2 regions of the Soehngenia saccharolytica DSM 12858 genome follow, and region 1 is predicted to be linked to the other one. Evidence: a T-box and tRNA genes for the amino acid it is inferred to sense, from the RefSeq annotation. Region 1 holds a T-box; the other holds one or more tRNA genes.
What was found. A T-box is a leader RNA that pairs with one kind of tRNA and senses whether it is charged. The one in region 1 lies ahead of BO51_RS02400 (valine--tRNA ligase), so its partner is inferred to be a tRNA-Val.
Positions count from the first base shown of each region.

Region 2: it has a tRNA-Val gene. The T-box ahead of BO51_RS02400 (valine--tRNA ligase) is inferred to sense a tRNA for this amino acid. The anticodon was not compared.

Region 1 covers NZ_JCANTN010000005.1:23,987-36,496, forward strand. Annotated here, with positions in the region: gene hisS (histidine--tRNA ligase) at 1-1,065, opposite strand, end outside; gene BO51_RS02350 (DUF6873 family GME fold protein) at 1,079-1,822, opposite strand; tRNA gene BO51_RS02355 (tRNA-Cys) at 1,901-1,975, opposite strand; tRNA gene BO51_RS02360 (tRNA-Gly) at 1,979-2,053, opposite strand; gene hslO (Hsp33 family molecular chaperone HslO) at 2,114-2,998, opposite strand; gene BO51_RS02370 (class I SAM-dependent DNA methyltransferase) at 3,014-3,757, opposite strand; gene BO51_RS02375 (CPBP family glutamic-type intramembrane protease) at 3,776-4,735, opposite strand; gene hpt (hypoxanthine phosphoribosyltransferase) at 4,754-5,275, opposite strand; gene BO51_RS02385 (hypothetical protein) at 5,265-5,423, opposite strand; gene BO51_RS02390 (DUF4364 family protein) at 5,505-6,029, shown strand; gene BO51_RS02395 (bifunctional folylpolyglutamate synthase/dihydrofolate synthase) at 6,061-7,359, opposite strand; gene BO51_RS02400 (valine--tRNA ligase) at 7,356-10,019, opposite strand; T-box leader at 10,060-10,269, opposite strand; gene BO51_RS02405 (CDP-alcohol phosphatidyltransferase family protein) at 10,315-10,836, opposite strand; gene trpS (tryptophan--tRNA ligase) at 10,884-11,891, opposite strand; gene BO51_RS02415 (putative signal transducing protein) at 12,016-12,270, opposite strand; gene BO51_RS02420 (putative bifunctional diguanylate cyclase/phosphodiesterase) at 12,263-12,510, opposite strand, start outside.
Region 2 covers NZ_JCANTN010000004.1:59,540-72,049, reverse strand. Annotated here, with positions in the region: gene amrA (AmmeMemoRadiSam system protein A) at 1-1,058, opposite strand, end outside; gene BO51_RS02105 (50S ribosomal protein L25) at 1,108-1,725, opposite strand; gene BO51_RS02100 (6-phosphofructokinase) at 1,807-3,027, opposite strand; tRNA gene BO51_RS02095 (tRNA-Val) at 3,113-3,188, shown strand; gene BO51_RS02090 (V-type ATP synthase subunit D) at 3,215-3,856, opposite strand; gene BO51_RS02085 (V-type ATP synthase subunit B) at 3,857-5,245, opposite strand; gene BO51_RS02080 (V-type ATP synthase subunit A) at 5,238-7,001, opposite strand; gene BO51_RS02075 (V-type ATP synthase subunit F) at 7,018-7,326, opposite strand; gene BO51_RS02070 (V-type ATP synthase subunit C) at 7,319-8,317, opposite strand; gene BO51_RS02065 (V-type ATP synthase subunit E) at 8,322-8,885, opposite strand; gene BO51_RS02060 (V-type ATP synthase subunit K) at 8,905-9,384, opposite strand; gene BO51_RS02055 (V-type ATP synthase subunit I) at 9,398-11,344, opposite strand; gene BO51_RS02050 (hypothetical protein) at 11,331-11,657, opposite strand; gene BO51_RS02045 (hypothetical protein) at 11,851-12,231, shown strand; gene BO51_RS02040 (GNAT family N-acetyltransferase) at 12,422-12,510, shown strand, end outside.

The DNA of each region.
Region 1 (12,510 bases):
CATTGGAATTATGAGCACTTTTATCAGTTCTTCATCATCCGCTGAAATAATCCCAGCTTCTTTAAGCTGGTAAAATAACCTTGTTAAACCAATAGAAATACCTACACCTGGAAGTTTTTGATTTGAATAGTACTCGCTCAGATTATCATATCTTCCTCCTGAACAAATACTTCCAATCTTAGGATAATCATTCAAAAATGTTTCATAAACCGTTCCAGTGTAATAATCTAGACCTCTAGCTATGGTTAAATCAATCTTAAAATTGTCCTTTGGCACACCAAATACTTCAATATAATGAGTTACTGTTTTTAATTCGTCAAGTCCAGTTTTAAAATTGACATTATCAATATCTAGATTTCTTAAAAATTCAAGAGTCGAGTCATTATTTCCATTAAACATAATAAAGTTCTTAATCTGTTCAAAATTCACCTTGTCTATTCCAATTTCTAATAATTCCCTTTCAACCCTGTCTATACCAATTTTATCTAATTTATCAACTATTCTAAGCACTTCATGAAAGTTGTTTATATTTAGATATTCAAAAAACCCTTGCAATAATTTTCTGTTGTTTATTTTTATTGTAAAATTGTCAAATCCCAAATCCTTAAAAGTAGTGTATATTACAGATGGAATCTCAGCATCATTTAGTATGCTCAATTCTCCATTGCCGATTATGTCGATATCTGCTTGATAAAACTCTCTAAATCTCCCTTTTTGGCTTTTTTCCCCTCTATAAACTTTAGCAATGTGATATCTTCTAAATGGAAATGATAATTCATGAAAATGCATTGCCACATATCTAGCTAACGGAACAGTCAAATCAAATCTAAGAGACATGTCTGTGTCTCCTTTTACAACTTTATATATCTGTTTTTCAGTTTCCCCTCCGCCTTTGGCTAATAAAACCTCTGATTTTTCAATTACTGGTGTGTCGATTGGAAGAAAAGCGTATTTTTCGTAACTATTTTTTATCTTTTCTAGCATCTTATTAAATAATATTTGCTCATTCGGAAGCAATTCCATAAACCCTGGTAAAATGCTTGGATTAACTATTTTTTCTGGCATCTTTCCCCTCCTATTATTCGTTAACTTTAAAGCAATATATGCTTCCTATATCTGATATTGGTTCTTGAGATAAGTAGTGAATATTAACACCTGTGTTTTCAATAAATTCAATTATTCTTCTTGAATCTGGATGTTTTGAAAGTGTACCCGTCAGCAAAATATCTTTAGGAGAATAATTTCCACCACATCCTCCTATCATTCCATAATTCATTCCTTTAAGTTCAATAAATCCCTGACTTATGAGAAGTACTTCTTTCTCTATTTTTTTAAGCTGCTTAGCTATATTTTTATCAGATGTTATAAAATGGTTATCATCTACAATTAGAACAGAACACTTTGAATACCCCTGTTTTGTATGTATACCCTTCACGCCTTTGTTTAAATAATAATCAGATATATGTTCATCTGTGTATTTAATATTGTGTATATAATAATCACCAATATTTAAACAATTGTAGCAAATATCGTTTGGATATTCAATCAGTAAATCAGTTCTGCCTTTTATTACTTTAATTCCATATTCCTCTAGCTTTTTATAATATCTATAAACATTAGGCGAAACGATGATTGTGTTTCTATCCACAACATGAACCGACATATCTACATGATCAGCTAATGATTTATTGATATTATCATTTGAACAAGTATAAATAACGTGTTTGAAATATTTTTTTAAATTGAGTTTGATTTCATCATCTATATTCTTGTTTAATATAACTAAATTAGCTTTTCCATCTGGAATTAAAGTAGGTACCAATTAAATTCTCCCCTGTATTTTATCAAAAAGACCTTCTGATAAGTCAGAAGGTCTTTAATAGGTCTTAATTAACTATTTTGGAGGCGGCACCCGGATTTGAACCGGGGAATCGAGGTTTTGCAGACCTGTGCCTTACCGCTTGGCTATGCCGCCCTGTGGAGCGGAAGACGAGATTCGAACTCGCGACCCTCGCCTTGGCAAGGCGATGCTCTACCACTGAGCCACTCCCGCTAATTAGTCAAGAGCGTCAAAGAATGCTCTTAACTTAATCACAAATGAAAGTATACAGGATTATTTATTAATTGTCAATAGTATTTTCTCTAATTCTGATTTATCAAAATTGTATTTTGTATTACAAAAATGACATACTACCTCTGCTTTGCCATCTTCGTTGATTATATCCTCTAATTCCTTTTTGCCTAAGCTTACCAACATAGCTTCTATCTTTTCTCTACTGCAATCGCATTTATACTCTAAGTCCATTTTATCTATAATTTCCATGTCAAATTCAGGCAAAATATTAGCAATAATCTCCTCTGGCGTCAATCCTTCGTTTATCAATGTGGATACCGGTTTTATGTTCTTCAAGCTATTTTCAATTTGTGTTATTTCCTCATCTTTAATATCTGGTAATAATTGCAATATATATCCCCCAGATGCTTTAACGGTAATATCTCTATCTATGAGTACGCCCAAAGCGACTGCAGTTGGAACTTGTTCAGAAACCATATAGTAGTTTGCAATGTCTTCAGCAATTTCGCCAGATATTATATCTGCTTGTCCTACATATGGCTCTTTTAGTCCTAAATCTATTATCACTGTAACCAAACCATCATTTCCAACAACTGCTCCAACATCTAATTTACCTTCCGCAGTGCTTGGCGCATCAGCTAAAGGATTCCCTACCAACCCTTTCACAGTACCATTATTTCTTGAAACTATTACTATATCTCCTAATGGACCACCACCTGATATTTTTAAAGTTAATAAATCTTTGTCATTTTTCATCATTGCTCCCATGATAGCTCCTGCAGTCAATGCTCTTCCTAAAGCAGCTGTTGCAGTTGGAGAAGTCCCATGAATTTTTCTGGCATATTCTACTAAATTAGTAGTGGATGCTGCGTAAATTCTAACTCTTTTTTCTCTATCTATGGCCTTTACCAAGTAATCCTTCATACTTCCCCCTCCTTTTTAGTAAATGCTTGCTACGAAACATATTCTTTGAGTTGTGGCATCAACTTGCTCAAATGAATAATCGCTATATTTATATACCCTGTTAAATCCATTTTCAATTAACATTCTTTCGATATATTCAGTTTTATATGCTTTTTGCCTATGATGTTCGTCGAATCTTTCATACAAATTATTGCCTCTCGAAACGAAGAAAGTAAGATAATAATCACTAATTTCTGATTTCTCGTCAAATGAACTGTCCCAAGTGTAAAATGTTTCGTCTTTGTCGTTTAAAAATATGTTATTGCCTATTATTTTTGAAATTTTATAATGAGAATTTATATCAAAAATAAATAAGCCATCTTCGTTTAAATGACCTCTTACATTGTGAAAAATTTTATCTAGATCATTTGGATTGAGAATATAATTTATGCTGTCACATCCACATATTATGAGATCGTATTTTTTGTTAAAATTAAAGTCCACCATATCCAAATTGTATAATTTGACATTCTCATTATGTTGAAATTTATTGTATGCTATTGCTAGCATATCTGAAGAAATGTCAAACGCATCAATATAAGGTATAAATTTTGATAGTTCAGTTGTTAATTTTCCAGTTCCGCAAGCCATTTCTAAAAGATTTTGAGGCTTCCTATTGGAATTTTCTATTACTTTTTTAATGAACTCTCCCCAAGCTTCATAATCTATGTCGTCAATCAATTCATCATAAATCAGTGCAAATTTTTCATATATATTCAAGGTTATAATCATGCCTTTCTATTGAAATTGCATAAAAAACATCGTGTTTACAAATATAAATATTAGTACTACTATCCCTATTGGTGCCCAATTTATCTTTTCATTATGATCTACATTTACTTCATCATCAGGTTGTTCACTCAGTTGATCAAAAATATTTTTTTCTTCAGATTTATCAGCTTTCACTGGAAAATGCCTAAATAATGAAATAAGCATAACTGATGAAAAAATGGACAGAACAAGAAGAAAAATAGTAGTATATAAAATTTCTTGGTTTTGACTTATACTAGGAGTATTTGTTACCATTTCTTCTATCTCATCTAATTTTGTAGCTGCAAAATAGCCTAAAGTCAAAGCTAAAGAATTATTTAATAGATGCCCAAACATCGATGCAATTATACTGTCTGTTTTAAAATACAATATTCCCAATATAACTCCAAGAAATGTAGGGCCGATAAAATTAAATAGATTGAAATGGAATAGTCCAAACAAAACAGCAGTGAAAATTATAGCTCTCATTTTCCCTATCTTTTCATAAGAATTAAGCATCAGACCTCTAAACAATACCTCTTCACATATACCTGGTGTTATCCCAATGACAAATAAACTAATAAAAAAATCTTTTTCAGTTAAGGGAATTGGTACTCCTGCATTTGTTGCATCACTAAAATAACCAATTATTTCAATAACTATAAAATTTAAAAAAACTGCTATTGGATAAGCAAATACTATAATTAAAAATATAAATAAAATTTCTTTAATACTTATTAGGTTGATACGCAAAAATTCCTTTATAGAATATCTCTTATACTTTAGAAATAATATTACCGGTAATAATATCAAACCATATTCTGTAATTAGAAGTCCTACATTGAGGTTCATTTGCTGGACAACGCTGCCTATGGTTAATAATATAATTCCCAATACCAAATATACTAAATTTGCTTCATTTATCGATGGTGCTTTTCTATATCCCATTTTCACACTCCTTTAAAACTACTCAAAAGTAAAGATATAAGGGATATTTCTATAATAATTTCCATAGTTTAGACCATATCCTACAATAAACACATCCGGAATTACAAATCCCGAAAAATCAGGTTGTAAATCAACTTTTCTGCGGCTAGGTTTGTCAAGCATAACACATATCTTTATTGACTTAGGACTTTTTGTCTTCAAATGCTCTATCACTTTTAACAAAGTATTTCCAGTGTCTATAATATCATCAACAATTAAAACATCTCTGCCTTTTATATCAGTTCTTACATCCTGAATGATATCGACTATCCCAGAGGAAACTTCTTCATCTCCATAACTTGCTGTGGTCATAAAATCTACTTCAACAGGTAGTTTTATTTCTCTGACTAAATCCGCAGCAAATATAAAACTTCCCCTTAATAAGGATATAACCACCAATTCATTGCCATTATAGTAGTCGCTAATTTCAACACCCATTTCTTGAATTCTTCTAGAAATTTCCTCTTTTGAAAACAATACCCTTTCTTTTTTAGTTTGTATCAATCTTTTCTCTCCTTTCTATCTCCATTAATATTTTTTGAGTATTTAATCTGATTTCTCTTAGTTCTCTTAATATTAAATTTGCTGTATACTGTATGCTAAACAATATTACAAATATTATAACACCAATAATTAACTTTGTGTTCATTTTTTCACTCCCTCAAAGTATAAGTATTTGAATTCATTGTAATGTGATATAATTAATATAAATTTATAAAAAGGTGATGCTATGTATAATATACATTCACAAGAAATTGCTAGGTTTAAGCTTATAATACTTTATACTATAAAAAAATCTCCTGAACCGATAGATAATATAAGTTTAACTGAACTTCTAATTGATAAATTTGACTTAAATTATTTTCTTATTCAAGAATATCTGATAGAACTACTTTCAAATCAATATGTTTCAGAGTTTAGAGATGATGGAAATATAAAGTATTTAATAACAGACAAAGGTTCTCAAGCTCTAGACTATTTAAAAGACATTTTAGGAGAAAAAGAAAAAAACATATTGTTGAATTTATTCAACAATCCAGCAGAGCATAAAGAGCAAAAAGAAGATATCATAGCAGATTACTATCTAAAAGAAAGTGGAGAATACAATATAAATCTTAAACTAATAGAAAAAGATGAAATTCTATTCAGTCTATATGTAAGTGTCCCCACTGAAGATCAAGCTAAATTATTGTGTAAAAAGTGGAAAGAAAGTCCTGCATTTTACCACAAGTCTATCTTAGATTTATTTATATGATTAGTTTGCATTTAGTTAGATGCAGCTGAAATCATTTGATTTTAGCTGCATCTCTTACTTCGCCAATCATATAAAGAGAACCTGTGAATAATATGAGATCATTCTCATTAGCAATAATTAAAGCTCTTTCTACAGCATTTTGAATGTGCTTCTCAACTATTACTTCTTCTTTCGTCCATATTTTCTCTATCTGCTCTTTCATTCTCTCTGCATCTAACTTTCTATCAGTATTGGCTTCAGTTGCTATTATTACATCCGCCATAGGAACTAGCAGGCTTAGCATATGATCAAAGTCTTTGTCTTTTAATGTGGCAATGCCTAATATCAATCTGTCAAACTTGAAGTTTCCCAAAGCTTTAACAAGATTCTCGACTCCTTCGAGATTATGTGCACCATCTATTATAAATTTAGGTTTATGCCGTAAAAGCTCAATCCTTCCATGCCATTCTGTCTTCTCTATTCCATTTTTTATATCATCAATAGAGATTTTTATCAGCCCACTATCATTTAAAGTTAGCAATGTAGTAATAGCAGTTGTGGCATTGTAAATTTGATGTTCCCCAATTAAATTTGTTCTTATATTTTCTATAAAATGATCATTATATTCAAAATCGAATATACTGCCGTCATCCGATAAATATTTAATGTTTACATTTTCAATTGGAACTTCTACAAAAACTGCATTCTTTTGAGTAGCAATCTTTTTTATAGCTTCCTGAGGCTCTTTAGATTTGGGGTAAGATATTACAATTCCATTATCTTTAATAATTCCAGCCTTTTGAATTGCTATTTCTTCTAATGTATTCCCTAGAACTTCCATATGATCATATGATATGGTTGTTATTACTGATGCAAGTGAAGACTCGATTGCATTCGTTGCATCGCCTTTCCCCCCTAGCCCAACTTCTAAAACTACTATGTCTACATTTTTTTCATAAAAATACAAAAATCCTATTGCAGTTATTATTTCAAAAGTTGTTGGATGCTCAAATCCCAGTCTCACCATTTCATCGCATGCTGTTTTTACTTTTTCAGTTAATGTAGCTACTTCTTCTTCTGTTACCTCCTTTCCATTTATTTGAATTCGCTCAGTAAATCTTTCTAGATGTGGAGATGTATAAAGTCCCGTTTTGTACCCTGTTTCCATCAAGCAGCTTGCTAAATATGCACAAGTGGAGCCTTTCCCATTTGTTCCCGCAACATGAATGTACTTTAAATTATGATGTGGATTATTGAGTAAACTCAAGAGTTTTTTAATAGAATCCAATCCTAATCTTGATCCATACTTGTTTTTGTCATCAATGAAATTAATAGCTTCTTGATAATTCATTTATTTTCCTCCACAATATTTTCCAAGGTTTTCAACCTGTCTATCACGGATTCAAGCATCTGAGCGTATTTTTCTTTCTTTTGTTTCTCTTCTTCAATTATATTCTTCGGTGCCTTAGATACAAAGCCTTCGTTTGAAAGTTTTTTGTCCACTCTATTTATCTCATCTACTAGTCTTAATCTTTCCTTTTCTAATCTCTCCATTTCCTTAGTTATATCAATCAAATCTTTAAGCGGCATATATACTTCACACTTTTCTAATACTATCGAGACATAATCAGTTCCAAAATTAATATTTGTGCTTTCAATTTCTATATCTTCTGCACTAGCAAGAGTAATAAATTTCTTTGAGTTCTTTATAATAATTTCCTTTATATCCTCATTATCTGGTACAAATATGAGTTTTGATTTTTTAGACATTGGCACATTCATTTCTGATCTAATGTTTCTAATAGCTTTAATTGCAGCTTTTGTGTAGTCAATTTCCTCTTTCTCTTTCTCAAAGATCTTACTGTTGTCTTTAATTGGCCAATTCTCAATTATCAGTGGTTTGTCTGTCTCTGGTAAATGCTGCCATATTTCTTCTGTTATAAATGGCATAAATGGATGCAATAATTTCAATATATCTTTTAGGACACTTAAAAGCACAGTTTGTGCAGTTTTCTTGCTTATTCCTTCCTCTCCATATAATCTCGTTTTTACCATTTCTATATACCAGTCGCAGTAGTCTTCCCATAAAAAGTTATAGATTTTTTCAGCCGCTAAACCTAATTCGTATTTGTCTAAATTGTCGTTTATCTGTGGAATAATGTCATTTAATTTTGTAAGTATCCATTTATCCTCATCCTCTAGTTTTAATTCTTCATCTCTTAAGCTAGAGAAGTCTTCTTCTAAATTCATTAACAAAAATCGTGAAGCATTCCACAATTTGTTTGCAAAATTTCTATTTGCTTCAACTCTTTCTGTATAAAACCTCATGTCATTACCAGGTGAATTTCCAGTAACTAAAGTGAATCTCAAAGCATCGGCACCATATTCATCAATTATTTCCAATGGGTCTATACCATTCCCTAATGATTTACTCATTTTTCTGCCTTGAGAATCCCTGACAAGGCCTGTTAAAAATACATCTTTAAATGGAACTTCTCCCATCTCGCTCAAGCTTGTCACAACCATTCTAATGACCCAGAAAAATATTATGTCATACCCAGTAACTAATGTGTCAGTTGGGAAAAAGTATTCAAGATCTGGTGTGTCGTCAGGCCAGCCCAGTGTTGAAAAAGGCCATAATCCTGATGAAAACCAAGTATCTAGTGTATCCGTATCTTGCCTTATATTGGAACTACCACACACACTACATTTTTCAACTTCTTCTCTGCTTACAATTACTTCGCCACAGCTTTCGCAATAATAAACCGGAAGTCTATGACCCCACCAAAGTTGCCTAGAAATACACCAATCTCTAATGTTCTCTAACCAATGCAGATATACTTTGCCAAATCTATCAGGTATAAACTTCAACTCCCCATTGTTATAGGCATCAATTGCTGGTTTTGCTAAGGGTTCCATTTTAACAAACCATTGTTTAGATATGATAGGTTCTATTATAGTTTTGCATCTTTCGCAATGCCCTACAGCGTTCTCATGTTCTTTTACATCTGCCAAATACCCTTGCTCTTTAAGGTCTTCTACCACTTTTTTTCTTGCTTCGAATCTATCTAGTCCTTTATATTTGCCTCCATTTTCATTTATCCTGCCATCTTCATCTAAGACGATTAAATGTCCCAAATTATGCCTTTCCCCTACTTCAAAATCATTTGGATCGTGAGATGGTGTGATTTTTAATGCTCCTGTTCCAAAATCCATTTCCACATACTCATCAGCAATTATTGGTATCTCTCTATTTGATAGTGGCAATATTGCTGTCTTCCCTACATATTTCTTATACCTTTCGTCATTTGGATTAACTGCAATTGCAAGATCTCCAAACATGGTTTCAGGTCTTGTTGTCGCTATAACTATTTCATCATCCTCATCCTTTATAGGATATTTTACATAGTACATATATCCATGAGCATCTTCATGTTCAACTTCTGCATCTGAAATCGCAGTGTGGCAGTTAGGACACCAGTTAATTATTCTATCTCCTCTGTAAATAAGTCCTTTTTCATATAATCTGACAAACATTTCTGTGACCGCTTTATTCATATGCTCGTCTAAAGTAAATCTTTCCCTAGACCAATCACATGAAACTCCTAATTTTTTAAGTTGATTTTTTATTCTTCCTCCATAAACTTTTGTCCAATCCCAAGCTTCTTCTAAAAACTTCTCCCTGCCAAGTTCTTCTTTTGTTTTTCCTTCTTTTCTTAATTTCTCTACAACTTTTGCTTCAGTAGATATGCTCGCATGGTCTGTGCCAGGTAACCACAATGCCTCATATCCTTGCATTCTTTTATACCTAATTAAAATGTCTTGTATAGTATTGTTTAAAGCGTGTCCCATATGAAGTGTTCCTGTTACATTTGGTGGCGGCATCATAATAGTATAAGGCTTTTTTGTCCTATCTACTTTTGGTGTGAAATATCCGTTCTCATTCCAATATTCATAAAGCTTTTCCTCAAATTCCTTCGGATTGTAATTCTTTGGTAAGTTCTCTCGCATTCAAATCCCTCCTAAAAAATAAACCCTTCATCCTTTACAAAGAAAGGACGAAGGGTCGCGGTACCACCTTAATTCCATAAAATATTATGGCTCTCATCTATTTTAACGGTTAATCCCGTCTAAGCTTACTATTATTTCAGCTTAGAAGCTCAAAAGCTACCTTCGCCAGTTTCACATTATGAGCTTTCCAGCCAAGAGCTCACTCTCTACAAATGGAAAAAAGGCTACTCCTCTTTTTCATTGCAATTATAATTTCTCTTATTATAATTTAAGTTGTTATATTTGTCAATTGTCACTACTGAGTAACTTCCTTATATATTTTTAAATAATTATAAAAAGCTAGTATATTTGTCACTAATGTTAGAATTAGAGAAAATATTACTATATAATGCGGTGCTTTTATTATAATAAGAAATACTGATAGATAGAGTAAAAATGTCGCAGCTTTGCCGTATTTATTTGATGGAATAACTGAACTGTCATTTTTAACAAATAACTTTGTGCCGCCTAATATCATAACCAATTCTTTAATAAATATAGGTATCAATATCCACAAAGGCATTAATCCATCAGAATAAAATGATATCAAAACTGCAAAAGCCATCAATTTATCTGCAAAAGGGTCAAGCACTGTTCCTAACTTGCTTGACTTGTTGTACTTCCTTGCGATGTATCCATCCAGTACATCAGAAATTCCTGCCAAGAAGAAAATAGCTCCAGCAATTATTATTCTATTTTCTAAATTAGAATAATACACCAAAAGATACACTGGTATTAACAACAGTCTAAAGAATGTTATGATATTAGGTAAAGTCACAATTTTTCTCTCCAATCAAAAATCAAAATTATTTGGCTATTACAATCTTATTTAGTTATGTCAGTTTTTGGTACAAATCCAACTTTTTTGTACACTTTTCTCAATGTTTTACTAGCTTTTCTTCCTGCTTTTACAGCACCTGAAGCATAAACCTGTTCTAAGTACACTCTATCTGATATGATTTCTTTGTATCTTTTTTGAATAGGATCTAAGCTTTCAATGATAACTTCTGCTAAATCATCTTTAAATTCGCCATATCCTTTGCTTTGATACATTGCAACTATTTCCTCTGCCTTTTTATCTGTTAGTGATGAGTATATATCTATTAAATTTTTTAATCCAAGTTGGTTGTCATTATAGTCGATATGATTTTCAGAGTCTGTAACTGCCCTCCTGATTTTTCTACGTATTGTATCTTTGTCATCTAAAAGCAAAATATATGCGTTCTTATCCTGATCAGATTTACTCATTTTGACAGCAGGATCTTGTAAACTCATTATTTTGGAACCTGATTTTTTGATGAACGGTTCTGGTATGTTAAATGTATCGCTGTATTTGTTGTTAAATCTGATCGCTAAATCTCTTGCAAGCTCTAAATGTTGCCTTTGATCTTCTCCGACAGGAACTAAGTCAGCTTGATAGAGTAAAATATCTGCTGCCATCAAAACCGGATAAGTAAATAGTCCTGCATTTATACTTTCGTTGTATTTTTTTGATTTATCTTTGTATTGAGTCATCCTGTTAAGTTGGCCCATATATGTTATGGTATTCAATACCCAAGCAAGTTCAGCGTGTTCATGAACATGTGACTGTATAAATATAGTTGACTTATCAGGATCCAATCCACAAGCTAAGTAGAGAGCTAATACTTCTAAAGTGTTTTTTCTCAAATCTTGTGGTACTTGTGGTACCGTAATTGCATGTAAATCGACTATGCAATAATAACAATCATATTCATTTTGAAATTCTGTAAAATTTTTTAAGGCTCCGATATAGTTTCCTAATGTTAGCGATCCAGACGGTTGTATGCCGCTTAGTACTGTTTTCTTATCCATTTTATCACCCTTATTGATATTATAAATCCCTTTACCACTTAAAGTAAAGGGATTTTATAAAATACTTATTCGATTATACCTAATTTTAGGTGTATTGTAAAGAACATCAAAGCAATGTTTGAAATTAAATGCCATCACTCTTTGTCACTAAATCAACTAATTCCCTTGCTTTCTCAAAATCTTTATCTGAAACTAACACTTCAGTATCATATATTGAAGCTCCGGTTATTATTTTTAAATATCCTCCTGTGCCTTTGTCTTTGAGAATATAGGGTATCCCATTCTCTTTAAGTATCGATTCTATCAAAGAAAGCATAATTCTATCTGATGTTTTTATAAGCAATTTTAAATTAATTTCCTGTTTCTCTTTTTTACTCATCAATTATGCCCCTTTCTTTATCTATAATCTCTCTTTTCTTGGATTGTTCTATAAGCAATTCCTCGAACTCATTTACGGGTAATGGTTTATAGAAATAATACCCTTGGGCGTAATCACATCCCATTTCGATAATTTGATCTAATTGCTTTTTAGTTTCAACGCCTTCTGCTAATACTTTCATTCCCAGTTCATGAGATAGGTTTACAATCATCTCCATGATTTTCTTGTTCTCTGGATTCA
Region 2 (12,510 bases), on a different contig from region 1:
GAGCCGATACAACCTCTAAGTTCTCCGAATTTTTTTATCGACACAAAAACTGGCATTCTCAAAGACAACATTTCACTGTCTACATATTCAGGAATATCCATATATTTGCCATTATTAATGTAATACTCTAAACTCTCTCTGGCTAATCTCTGATATTTATCCTCATTGGATCTCTTCATCTTCATTTTTTCATCTATTTTTTCTTTTATTTCACCGACATGATCTTTAGGATTTTCTGCTGATATCTCAAATATTGCAGTCATGTACCCAACTCCAAAAGGACCTTCATATGACAATATTCGAGGAATAAAGTCATGCTGGCTCAATGCACCAGAAAGGATCATAAAGGATCTCAGCCCACATTCTCCAGCCTCTTTTGCTAAATCCAAGTCAAAGCTCAACACGCCAGTCAAGTCTTTGTTTTTAAAAAGAGAAATGATTTTTTTATCGAATTCTTCTCCTTTCGGACTATAGCTATATGGTCCGCTGTCTGACAGTCTATGTGATAAATCTCCACTAGCTATGATAGAAATATTTCGTTTCCCTTTCGCTGCTTTGTCTATTATCTTGCCAAATTTATACAATTCTATCGGAGATAAAAGCCCATATGTTATGTGCACCAATTTAAAATCTGTGTATTTTTGAGTTACAAAGTGCAATGGCACCAATACTCCGTGATCAAGAGTATCCTCCAACCCATACATCTCATACATCTCTTTATTCATCAGAGCAGTCTGAATTCTCTCTTTCTTCGCCATATCGTAGATGTCTTTTACTATTTCTAAATCATTCTTAAAGTGATATCTGAGTTCACTATGTCCAAAATTTCCAAAATCTCCATAAAGTTCTTCCCCTATGGACATTGCTATGGCATCTGAAAACAATGGCCCGTGGGGAGTTATTACAATTATGGTTTCAGGCTTTTTATTCTCAATGTCTTCAGCTATTTCCCTTAAACCATTTATCGTATTTATGCATTTTTTCTCCTCGCCATTACCAATCTTATCGATTATTATAGGTGGATGAGGAGATATATATGCACTGACCAAGCCTTTCATTTTATCACCTCCTGAAAAAATTAAGGCAGACCTTAAGGTCTGCCTCAAATTATTCTTCATCTTTAACTAGCTCAGGTTCAGACACTTCGGTCTCTTCTTCCTCTTCTTTATAGTCCACTGGTCTATTGAGTACGCATATTGTCATATCATGGTCTGTGATCACCCTGATGTTTTGATTTTTCATTATCTCTAAATCCTTTACTTTAATCGGCTCATTAAAGTCTAAATCTTCGACATTGATTTCTATCGCTTCAGGTATATCGCCTGGCAAGCACTCAATTTCAATGTTTTCTATCATCTGCATCAATACTGATGGCTGCTTTTTGATTTTATCTCTATTGTGAAGAATTATAGGGACTTCAACTTTGACTTTTTCTTTCATATCCAGTCTTTGAAAATCAACATGAATAATGTTTGCTTTAATTGGGTCTTTTTGAATAGACTTTATAATAACAGGCATAGTTTCATTGCCAACACTTAAATCAATTAGATTTGAAGTACCTGCTTCTCTAAATACCTTCATGAATTCTATGCTGTCGATCTTTACAGGAATAGGTTCTCTATTTCTCTCATATATGATGGCTGGAATTTCATTTTCCCTTCTGATTTTCTTAGCTTTGTTTTTGCCTATCTCTTCTCTTATTTCAGCATTTAATCTGTAACTCATATCTACTACCCCCTATAAACATTTTTGTACATATAATTACTACCCTATTTACAAAAATGCAAACTATTTAATGAGTTATTCTCATCTTATGTTTAATTTTATATATTTGGGCAATCCATTCTCATATTTAATCTGAGGTTGGCCCTGAATTAATGGAGTTAAATATTCTATCAATTCTTCCTTTACGAAATTGTCAGTGATCCATTCTCTTGGAATTTCTTTTACTCTATTAGCTACTAATGAAGGGTCTATTTCAACTATTTCTGTTTCAAATGGTGTTTTAGATTTTACTTTTATCCCTGCCATAAAACCAGATTTCCCATCTAATACCATTTCATACGCCCTTAGCCCACATTGATGAGATACCTCAATATCCGTTAAACTCGCACAGTGCATTGCTGCCCTTTGGGCCGTTCCCAATTCAAGCACCTTTATCCTATTTGTTATATTTGCTTCTTCAATTATGCCTTTTAAGTAACCTCCTACTCCGCCTAATTGAGCATGTGCAAATTTATCATGCACTTCAACAGTCTTTGATTTGAATACATAATCTCCATTAGCGTCTTTTAAACCTTCTGAAGCAACAATGTATACCTGTTTTTTTTCTTCATAGCATTTCCTCACATCAGTTAAGAATTTCTCCTTGTCAAATGGATTTTCAGGCAGGTATATAAAATCCACTACTGGCTTTCCATCTAATTTGGCCAATATACTTGAACTTGCAAGCCAACCAGCATCTCTGCCCATAGTTTCAACAATATAAACTCCATTGTCTTTGTATACGCTTGCATCTAAATAGGTTTCCAAAACAGTAGTGGAAATATATTTAGCAGCTGACCCAAAACCTGGGGTAAAATCTGTTTCCATTAAATCATTATCAATAGTTTTAGGAATTCCGACAATTTTTTTGTCTATGCCTTTGTTTTTTACATATAAGCTCAATTTATGGACAGTGTCCATTGAGTCGTTCCCACCAATGTAGAAGAATGTGTCTATGTCGTATTTTTCTAGAGTATCTAAAATCATCTTGTATTCGCTTTCATCTTCATTAAAGTCCTTCATCTTGTGCCTACATGAACCTAAAGCGCTCGCTGGAGTCAATTTGAGCAAATCTATTTCATCTTTTGTAAGATGAGAAAGGTCAATTAATTTACCTTCCATTACGCCTTGTATGCCATTTTTCGCCCCATAAACCACCTCAAAATAATTGTATTTCATATTTGCATCTAATATTCCACTTACACTAGCATTTATAACAGCGGTTGGACCACCGGATTGAGCAACTAAACAGTTTTTTCCCATAAAAAGCCTCCTAAAATAATTTTAAATATTTATACCCACAAATTTATTGAAATACGCAGGTCTTTATGCTATCATAATAGTACTTGGGTGGTTAGTTCAGCTGGCAGAGCGCCACGTTGACATCGTGGAGGTCGTTGGTTCGAGTCCAATACCACCCACCAAAAGTTAAAGCACCTTTTTAGGTGCTTTAACTTTCTTTATTTATGATATCTTTAACTTTCATAAGTCTTACTATTGTACTTCTTTCATTTTCATCTAATTTCATTCTAATGAATCTGATTGTTTCTTCAAGTTCAGGAATCGTCCTATATTCAAGGGCATTTACTCTTCTTCTTGTTTTTTCTATCTCATCTGCCATAAGCTGGCATGCTTTTTCAACTTCAGCTAGTTCCAACAATTTAGGCATTATTCCATACAATTTAGAGATAGCTTCATCAAGCTCTGGAGAAGTTTGAGCGAATCCATACGGATAAATGCTTCCCTCGTCATTTTCTAAGCTCCTGATGAAATTCATCACAGGAACTCTAACGCTCATTACATTTTTCTTTTTTATATCTACAGAAATGCTCTCTTTTGGAAAAGCAACTGCTTCTTCTAGGATTTCAGGACTCATCACTGCACTCGCCAATAAGAAAGCTTCGAAAGCTTCTTTCAATTCTTTTTCGACTTCTTCTCTAAGCCTTTTATTTTCTTTTATGAGTTCAATAAATCTCCTCATGAGTTCGTCTTGTTTGTCTTTTAAGAGCTTATGGCCTCTAGTAGCTGTTTTTAATCTATCTTTAAGCCTAGTTAGCTCCATTCGGGTAGGGTTAACTTCTAGTACGGCCATCTACTCATCCCCTTTTTCTTCAACAGGCAAGTACTTGTCTAAGTATTCCTGTCTTATCCTCTTTAGCTCCGATCTTGGAATTAATTTCAACAGCTCCCAACCTAAATCCAATGTTTCTTCAATGGATCTATTGTTGTGATAGCCTTGATTTACATATTTTTCATCAAAAGCTTCAGCGAATTTTGCAAATGCTTTGTCTGCATCCGATAAAGCTGACTCGCCGAGTATAGTCGCCAACTCTCTAGCCTCAATACCAGAAGTATACGCCGCATAAATTTGGTTCATCGTGTCTGCATGGTCTTCTCTGGTCTTCCCTTTCCCAATTCCCTTGTCTTTTAGTCTTGAAAGTGAAGGCACTATATTTATAGGCGGCTCAATACCCCTTTTGTAAAGTTGTCTTGAAAGAATTATCTGCCCTTCGGTGATATACCCTGTAAGGTCGGGTATAGGGTGTGTGATGTCGTCTTCTGGCATTGTCAATATAGGGATCTGTGTAATAGAACCCTTTCTTCCTCTAATTCTTCCCGCTCTTTCGTAAATTGTCGAAAGGTCTGTATAAAGGTAACCAGGATATCCTCTTCTTCCAGGCACTTCTTTTCTTGCAGCGGATGTCTCTCTTAAAGCCTCGGCATAATTTGTCATATCTGTCAATATAACAAGTACATGCATGTCTTTTTCATATGCTAGATACTCAGCGCATGTAAGTGCCATTCTTGGTGTCGCAATTCTCTCAATAACTGGGTCATTCGCTAAATTCATAAACAAAACCGCCCTGTCGATAGAGCCTGTTGAAGTGAAGTCGTCGATGAAAAACTGAGCTTCTTCAAAAGTTATCCCCATTGCAGCAAACACAACGGCGAATTTTTCATCGGTTCCTAATACTTTCGCTTGTCGCGCAATCTGTGCGGCTACTTCCCCGTGAGGAAGTCCAGAACCAGAGAATATAGGAAGTTTTTGTCCTCTTACAAGTGTGTTAAGCCCATCTATACATGAAATACCCGTCTGAATAAACTCCTCTGGGTAATCCCTTGCAACAGGGTTTATCGGCGAGCCATTTATGTCAAGTCTTTTTTCCGGAATTATCTTGGGTCCGTTGTCTTTAGGCCTACCAAGTCCATCAAATATTCTCCCGATCATGTCTTCAGAAACACCAAGTTCAAGAGGCCTTCCTAAAAATCTTACTTTGGTTGAATTCAAATTGATTCCAGCAGAGCCTTCAAACAACTGAACCATAGCTTTGTCGCCATTTAATTCAAGTACTCTGCCTCTTCTTTTTTCTCCATTCTTTAGTTCAATGTCAACTAGTTCATCGAACTTGACACCTTCTACCCCTTCCACAATCATCAATGGGCCTACTACTTCTCTTACTGTATTGTATTCTTTACGCATCTAGAAGGCCTCCTTCCTCAATGAGTTTTGCAATTTCTGTTTCAAGTTCTCTTTCAATAGCTTCTAATTCATTTAATTTATCTTCTTCGATGTATTTTGCCCTTGCTATTTTCTCTCTTACAGCCATGTTTTCAATGTCCTTTAGATATACTCCTTTTTTCAAAGCATCTAAACTCAAGTCATAGAATTTCAAAATCAATTTTAGCATCATGTTTTGCTTTTCCAATGAGCAATAAGTGTCGACATCATGGAATGCATTTTGCTGTAAATAATCTTCTCTAATAGATTTTGATGCTTCGAGTTTAAGTTGATCCTCATCTGATAGAGAATCCCTACCTACAAGCCTTACTATTTCTTGCAATGAAGCTTCTTCTTGTAGAAGTGTCATTGCTTTAACTCTATTTTTTGCAAACTCCTTGTCTACATTTTCATTCATCCACTTGTCAATGCTCGATTGATAAAGCGTGTATGAGTTCAGCCAATTTATAGCTGGGAAGTGTCTTTTATATGAAAGCGAGTGATCTAGTCCCCAGAATACTTTAACTATCCTAAGAGTTGCCTGAGAAACCGGTTCGGATATATCTCCTCCTGGAGGCGATACAGCACCGATTACAGTGATAGCTCCTTCTCTATCGTCACTACCTTTGCATATTACTTTGCCAGCTCTTTCGTAAAACTCTGCAGCTCTTGAAGCAAGATATGCAGGATACCCTTCATCACCAGGCATTTCTTCAAGCCTTCCAGACATCTCCCTTAAAGCCTCAGCCCATCTTGATGTAGAGTCAGCCATCAATGCGACAGAATAGCCCATGTCTCTAAAATACTCGGCAATCGTAATACCAGTGTAAATTGAAGCCTCTCTAGCTGCAACTGGCATGTTCGATGTGTTTGCAATCAGAACAGTTCTCTTCATAAGAGATTCTCCTGTGGCAGGGTCTATGATTTCAGGAAATTCCATTAGAACATCCGTCATCTCATTTCCTCTTTCTCCACAGCCTACGTATACGACTATCTCTGTATCAGCCCATTTTGCTAATTGGTGTTGTACGACAGTCTTGCCTGATCCAAATGGCCCCGGGATAGCTGCTGTCCCACCTTTTGCAACAGGGAAGAACGTGTCTATTACTCTTTGCCCCGTAACCAGCGGAACTGTTGGATTTAATTTTCTCTTAAAGCTTCTAGCTTTTCTTACTGGCCACTTTTGCATCATAGTAAGCTCTATTTCATCGTTTAATACAGAAACTACTTCTGTAACTGTGAAATCGCCTTCTTCAATCTTTGTCACTACACCTTCTATGTTAGGAGGTACCATTATTTTGTGTAAGATCAAAGGTGTTTCTTGAACAGTCCCAATTATATCTCCTTCTGATACCTTATCTCCTACTTTTACAGTTGGTGTGAAATGCCATTTTTTATTTCTATCGAGATTTTCTACTTTTGTGCCTTTTACTAAAAAATCACCTGAAGCATCTCTGAACGCTTCAAGCGGTCTTTGAATGCCGTCAAACATGGTCTCCAACAGCCCAGGCCCTAATTCTACCGACAAAGGTTCCCCTGTCGTATACACTGGATCCCCAGGCCCTATTCCCGTTGTTTCCTCATAAACTTGAATCGAAGCTCTATCGCCTCTCATTTCAATTATTTCACCGATCAATCTATTTTCAGAAACTTCAACTACATCGTAAACATTAGCTTCGTCCATTCCCTCTGCAACAACAAGAGGTCCGGATACTTTTATGATCTTTCCTACTTTCAAGTTAAGCCCTCTCTTTCTATAAAATATTTGAGCCTACGGCCTTTTCAACATTTTCATTTATTCTATCCATACCAATGTTAAGTGTGCCTTGATTGCTTGGTATAAGGATTACCGCAGGTACTATCTCTTTGTCATATCTAGATACAGTATCTGGAATAAGACTTGCAATCTGTTCTGTGATAAATATAATCCCGTATTTATCTCTAGCAGCACTGTCTAAAGCTCTTCTAGCACTGTCCCTATCCGAAACTGTAAATACATCGACTCCAAGGGCTTTAAAAGCCAATACTGAATCTTTATCCCCTATTACTCCTATCTTATACATATAGCTCACGCAGCCTTTCTCTAATTGCCTGAGGTGATATATTGTTTAGTTTTGATACCATTATGATTCGCAAAACTTTTATTTCCATTTCTTTAGCGACGAGATAAGCAAAAATTGGTTCTGGGCCAAAGACTACAGATTTAGATTCTTTTATTAAGTCAATCAAATGGTTGTCCATGCTCTTTTCAAATGCTGAAATCCTGCCTGAAGAGTTGTATGCTTCCAATCCATTTTTTAGCCATTTGCTGATTCTAGAATTTTTAAATTTCATGACCATAGCGTCTGGAGATTCAATATATATTATGGCTATCTCTTCAGGGTCTATATTTCCATTTTCAATTAAGACATCGCTTAAAAATTGAATGTCCTTGCCTAGCTTTCTTAACCTCAATGCAGTCAATATGTTTATGAAGTCTATGTTGTCTTTTACATAGTTAACAATCATCTCAACTTCTGTTTCTGCCGCTAGATTGTAGAGATCCTGAAAATAAAACTTGTCGAGAATGATATCTATTCTCTGTGGGTCTTTATTTTCTTCATAATCTTTTATAACTGTATTGATAGCTTCCCTGAATTTTTCAGGTATGTTTTTATAATCCGAGCTCAAGAAAAAAGCTTTGATTTTCTCAAAATCCACAGTGCCAATTGGCATATATAATTTTGAAAGGTCTGCATTCATGAAGTATTCTTTTAGCATCACTTTTAAATTATGGTAATCGTATTTTAGCTTTGCTAGATTTACAATTCTGTCATCCGGCGACAATTCCTGCATTTCTTTAAATCTTTTGTTGAGCTCATAAGAAAGTGTTTTTTCAGTGTCATTATCATTTATCTTTGATATCGCATCGGCATACTCAGTGTCTTGTAAGATTCTTATGACCTCATCCATGTCTTTTGCGTCTACTAATTTATCTATTGTCACAGAGTCCAACAGTCTTTTTTCCATGACCCTTATTCGTGTCACGCTCTGCGTGAAATTCATGCGATCCATTGCATCACTCCTCTCTTTTAAAGAGGATAGAGGCCATTTCTGTTTCAAGTTCCTCTCTTATTCCATTTATCATTGAATCAAAAGTAAAATTGTAATAAACATTATCTTCTTTAATTATAAATCCACCATCTAGCGTATTATCTATTTCAACACTTATGTCTTTATTAAGTTTAGACGCTAAGTTCTTTTTGCCTTCAGGCAGCATGATTGTTACATTTGAGCCTTCCTTAGTCTCTTTAATTGCTTCAGTTAATAATTTCTCATAACGGTCATCGTCTAAATTTTTAAGCTCTAGTTTAGCCATTTCAAAAACTCTATCTAAAATATCTTGTTTTGCTTTTAATTCTTCATCTCTAGATTTTAATTTGGCTGCTGAAATAGCTCTTTCTTTAATCAGCACTGCTTCTTGTTTGCTTTTATCCAATACCTTATTGGCTTCATTCTGTGCTAAAGATACCTTACTTTCGATAATATTTTTGCTCTTTTCATCCGCTTCTTTTTTTATCTCTTCAGCTTCCTTTTTAGCATCTTCTATTATTCTTTGGGTAAGGTTTTCTAAGTTTGACATATCTTCACATCCTTACTGTTTAGAAACTTACTGAATTTACAAGTATAAGTGAAATTACAAATGCTAAAAGTGCGTATGTCTCAACCATTACTGAGTAAATAATACCCTTTGTGCTGTGCTCCTCGTTTTTAGCAAGAATGGAAATCCCTGCAGCTGCAGTCTTACCTTGAGCTATAGCCGATTGCCATCCAACAAATCCTACTGGCAAACATGAAGCAAATAGATACATTCCTTCAACTAAAGACATATCTGCATTCAATCTTCCTAAAACCAACAATCCAATTACAAAACCATACAAACCTTGTGTACCTGGCAATAATTGAAGAATCAAAGATCTACCAAATTTCTCAGGTTCTTCTATGATTAACCCCGATGCTGCTTGTCCAACAATTGATATACCCTTTGCAGAACCTATCCCTGAAAAAAGTACAGCAAAAGCTATTCCTAAACCTGCGAAAAATACTCCACCATTTGATACAATAAACTCTGTAAATGTCATAATAATTTCCTCCTTATTTTAAGTTGATATATTTTGGTTTGGCTTTGAAGATATTAAATTTTTGCCCTCCACCTTCGTAAAATTTGCCAAAGAATTCAACGAAAGTTAATCTAATAGAATGGACATAAGCTCCCAATAAACTCAATCCTAAGTTGAACACTTGCCCACCTATGAATATGAGTATTGCAAATACAAAACCTATTACACCCATTCCTGAAACCATATTAGCAATCATATTTATAGCGCCAGCAATAAACCCACCTGCTAGTCCCAATGCCATAAGTCTTGAGTATGAAACAAAGTCGCCTACATACCCAGTTATTCCATATAAAGAGTATACTCCTCCTGCAATTTTTCCACCTATGCTTTTTGAGCTTCTTCCTCCAGTCAATATAATGCCTGCCATGCCTCCTACCATCAGCACTAATCCAATGGTGCTTACTATGCTTGGCATAGCAACCATCGAACCAACTAAGAATAAAATAGCTCCGCTTATTGCTGCATACCATAGTCCTACATCAAAGACTGCATCTAAAACTTTGCCATCTCTAATAAGCATGTATGCCTTGATCCCAAGTGCATAGAATACATGTATTACTCCAAATGCAATCGACAAGACTAGAAGTGTGTTGTAGTCAGTTGCCGGATCAACAAGGCCTGGAATTTTAACAGCATCGCCAAACATCGAGCCATAAATGAATCCCCAAATGATTACTGAGAAACTTAGGTAGTAGAAGAATTTTATAGATTTTCTCTGATCGGGCGATAGATTAAACTTTTTCAAGACAAAAAATGTTCCCAAAAGCATTATCAGACCATATCCAACATCAGCTGCCATCATTCCAAAGAAAATGGTATAAAATGGCGCTAAGAAAGGAGTTGGATCGATTTCGTTGTATTTTGGCAAAGCATACATTCCCGTCAAAGACTCAAAAGTCTCTGCGTAATTTGAATTCTTTAGCAATATTGGAACTTTAGGATTTTCTTTTTCTGCATCCTTCACTTCTAAATAGCACACATTGCCTAAAGCCTCTCTTATACTTTTATCGAATTCTTCTTTCTTATCTGTGGGAATATATCCTTTTATATACACTACTTTTTCGGTTTTGATGAAGTTTTCTGTTGCAGAAAGTCTGAGTTTGATATTGTTCAGATAATCAAATGCTAATTTTAAATCCTCTAAATAATGCACTCTCTCTTTTAATTCATCATCAAGTTTTTCAATTTCCTTTTGATATTCTTGTATCTTTTGTTCTCTTGATTTTATCTCTTCTAATGGTGTGAGTTTCGCTTCAAGTTTCACTCTCGAGAAACTGACATTCTTTATGGCGTCAACCACTTCTTCTGTATCTGATTTGTGTGTTATTAATAGTAGATATAGATTAGTCTTATCCTCGTTTAAGATCTCATAGTACACATTCTCTAATTCACTTATTACCTCTATGAACTTGTCTTTCAATTTCTTTGGTACAGTGCCAATGAGGATATCTGAGAAATGAGTTTCATTAATAGAGTCTACATTTACACCAAGGTTTTTCCATGGCTCCAACTCAATTATCTCGGATTTTAAATGTTCAATGCTCTGTCGCAATCCATCTTTTCTCTTGGTGATTTCTAGTACTTCATCTGCATAATCCATATAGTTAGAATCTGCTACCATTTGCTCGAGTTCTTGGAAAGTATAAGTCTTGTTGCCTTCCATCATAGCTTTTAATCCAGATTCTTTTTCCTCATATTTAGAGAGAACATTGATAGCAGATGAAACTTTAGATAGCTTTGTTTCTACTTCTGTTAGCTTTTGTGAATCCCTTATCGGTTCTACGCTTAATGCTTCATCTTCTAACTCTTCATTGAGATTGTTAAAATGAACATATCCAAAATTTTGAAGAGTTCTGAGCAAATCTTCTCTTTTTACATCAAAAGCAAATAAGCTGAACTCACTCATTTTAACTATTGCCATAGCTGTTCACAATCCTCTCGATAATAATATTGCTTGCTTCTTTCAATTTCTCTTCACTGATGCTTTTAATCTCTTCAGCGTTCTTAAGTCCTTCTTCTAAAATAGGTTTTGCTAAATATTCGCCATTTTCTCTTGCTTCTTCAATTATTTTTTTCCCTTTAAGTTCGGCTTCTTCAATAATTTTCCTATGCTCTTCTTCTCCTTTTATTTGAGCTTCGGCTACAGTCTTTTTTGCGTAGGCTTTAGCATCTTCTATTAATCTCATTGCTTCATTTTCTGCATCTTTAATAATTTCAATAGTTTCCTTTGCCACTCTATCACCTCCATTTTAAAATTCAAAAACTATCCCATTTTATTTATCAATTTTATAACAATCAACGAGATAAATCAATCTAATAATCAATTAATTCTAATTATTAAAAAAATATCTATTAATCATATATATGAGGATTGATACCCAAAAATTCAGGGTATAAAATGCAAAAATTAATAAAGGGGGTATTGTAATGTATGAAGCATTGGGTTCGTTAAGCGCATTTCTATTTTTATTTTTGATCTGTCCTTTTGTATTGAATTCCATCAATAAACGCTTTTACGATTATCAAAATCAAAATCTCATGAAGTGGTCTAAGAGAATTCGAAAATACCATAAACAAGCAGGAGTTTTAATCGCAATTATAGCAATTATACATGGAAGTTTAATTTTAGGAGAATTTAAGCTTCACACTGGATTTGTACTATATACAGGAATATTAATTACTGCTATTTTAGGATTTTCATATTATAAAACTAAAAAGAAGGCTCTTTATGTGTGGCATAAAAGAATGATGTTTGTAGATTTGGTTTTATTGATAATTCACCTAACTGTTCCTAATTTATTTGGATAAAAATTAATTTTAAATAACGAATTTATAACTTTAACCTGGATATTTGATCTAGGTTATTTTTTTATAAAAATTAATAAAAACTTGATTAATTATAAAAAATTGGGTATAATAAACTTGCAACTTGTTTATGAGTTGTAAGTTGTTGATAATAATCATTTATATAGATATTTTTAACCGAGGAGGTAATAATATGATGTTAGGAAAGGGAGTACTAATTAAAAACAAACATAAAGAGAATATGCAAATAGAAGAGTATAAGATGAAGTTGATAGGAAAAGA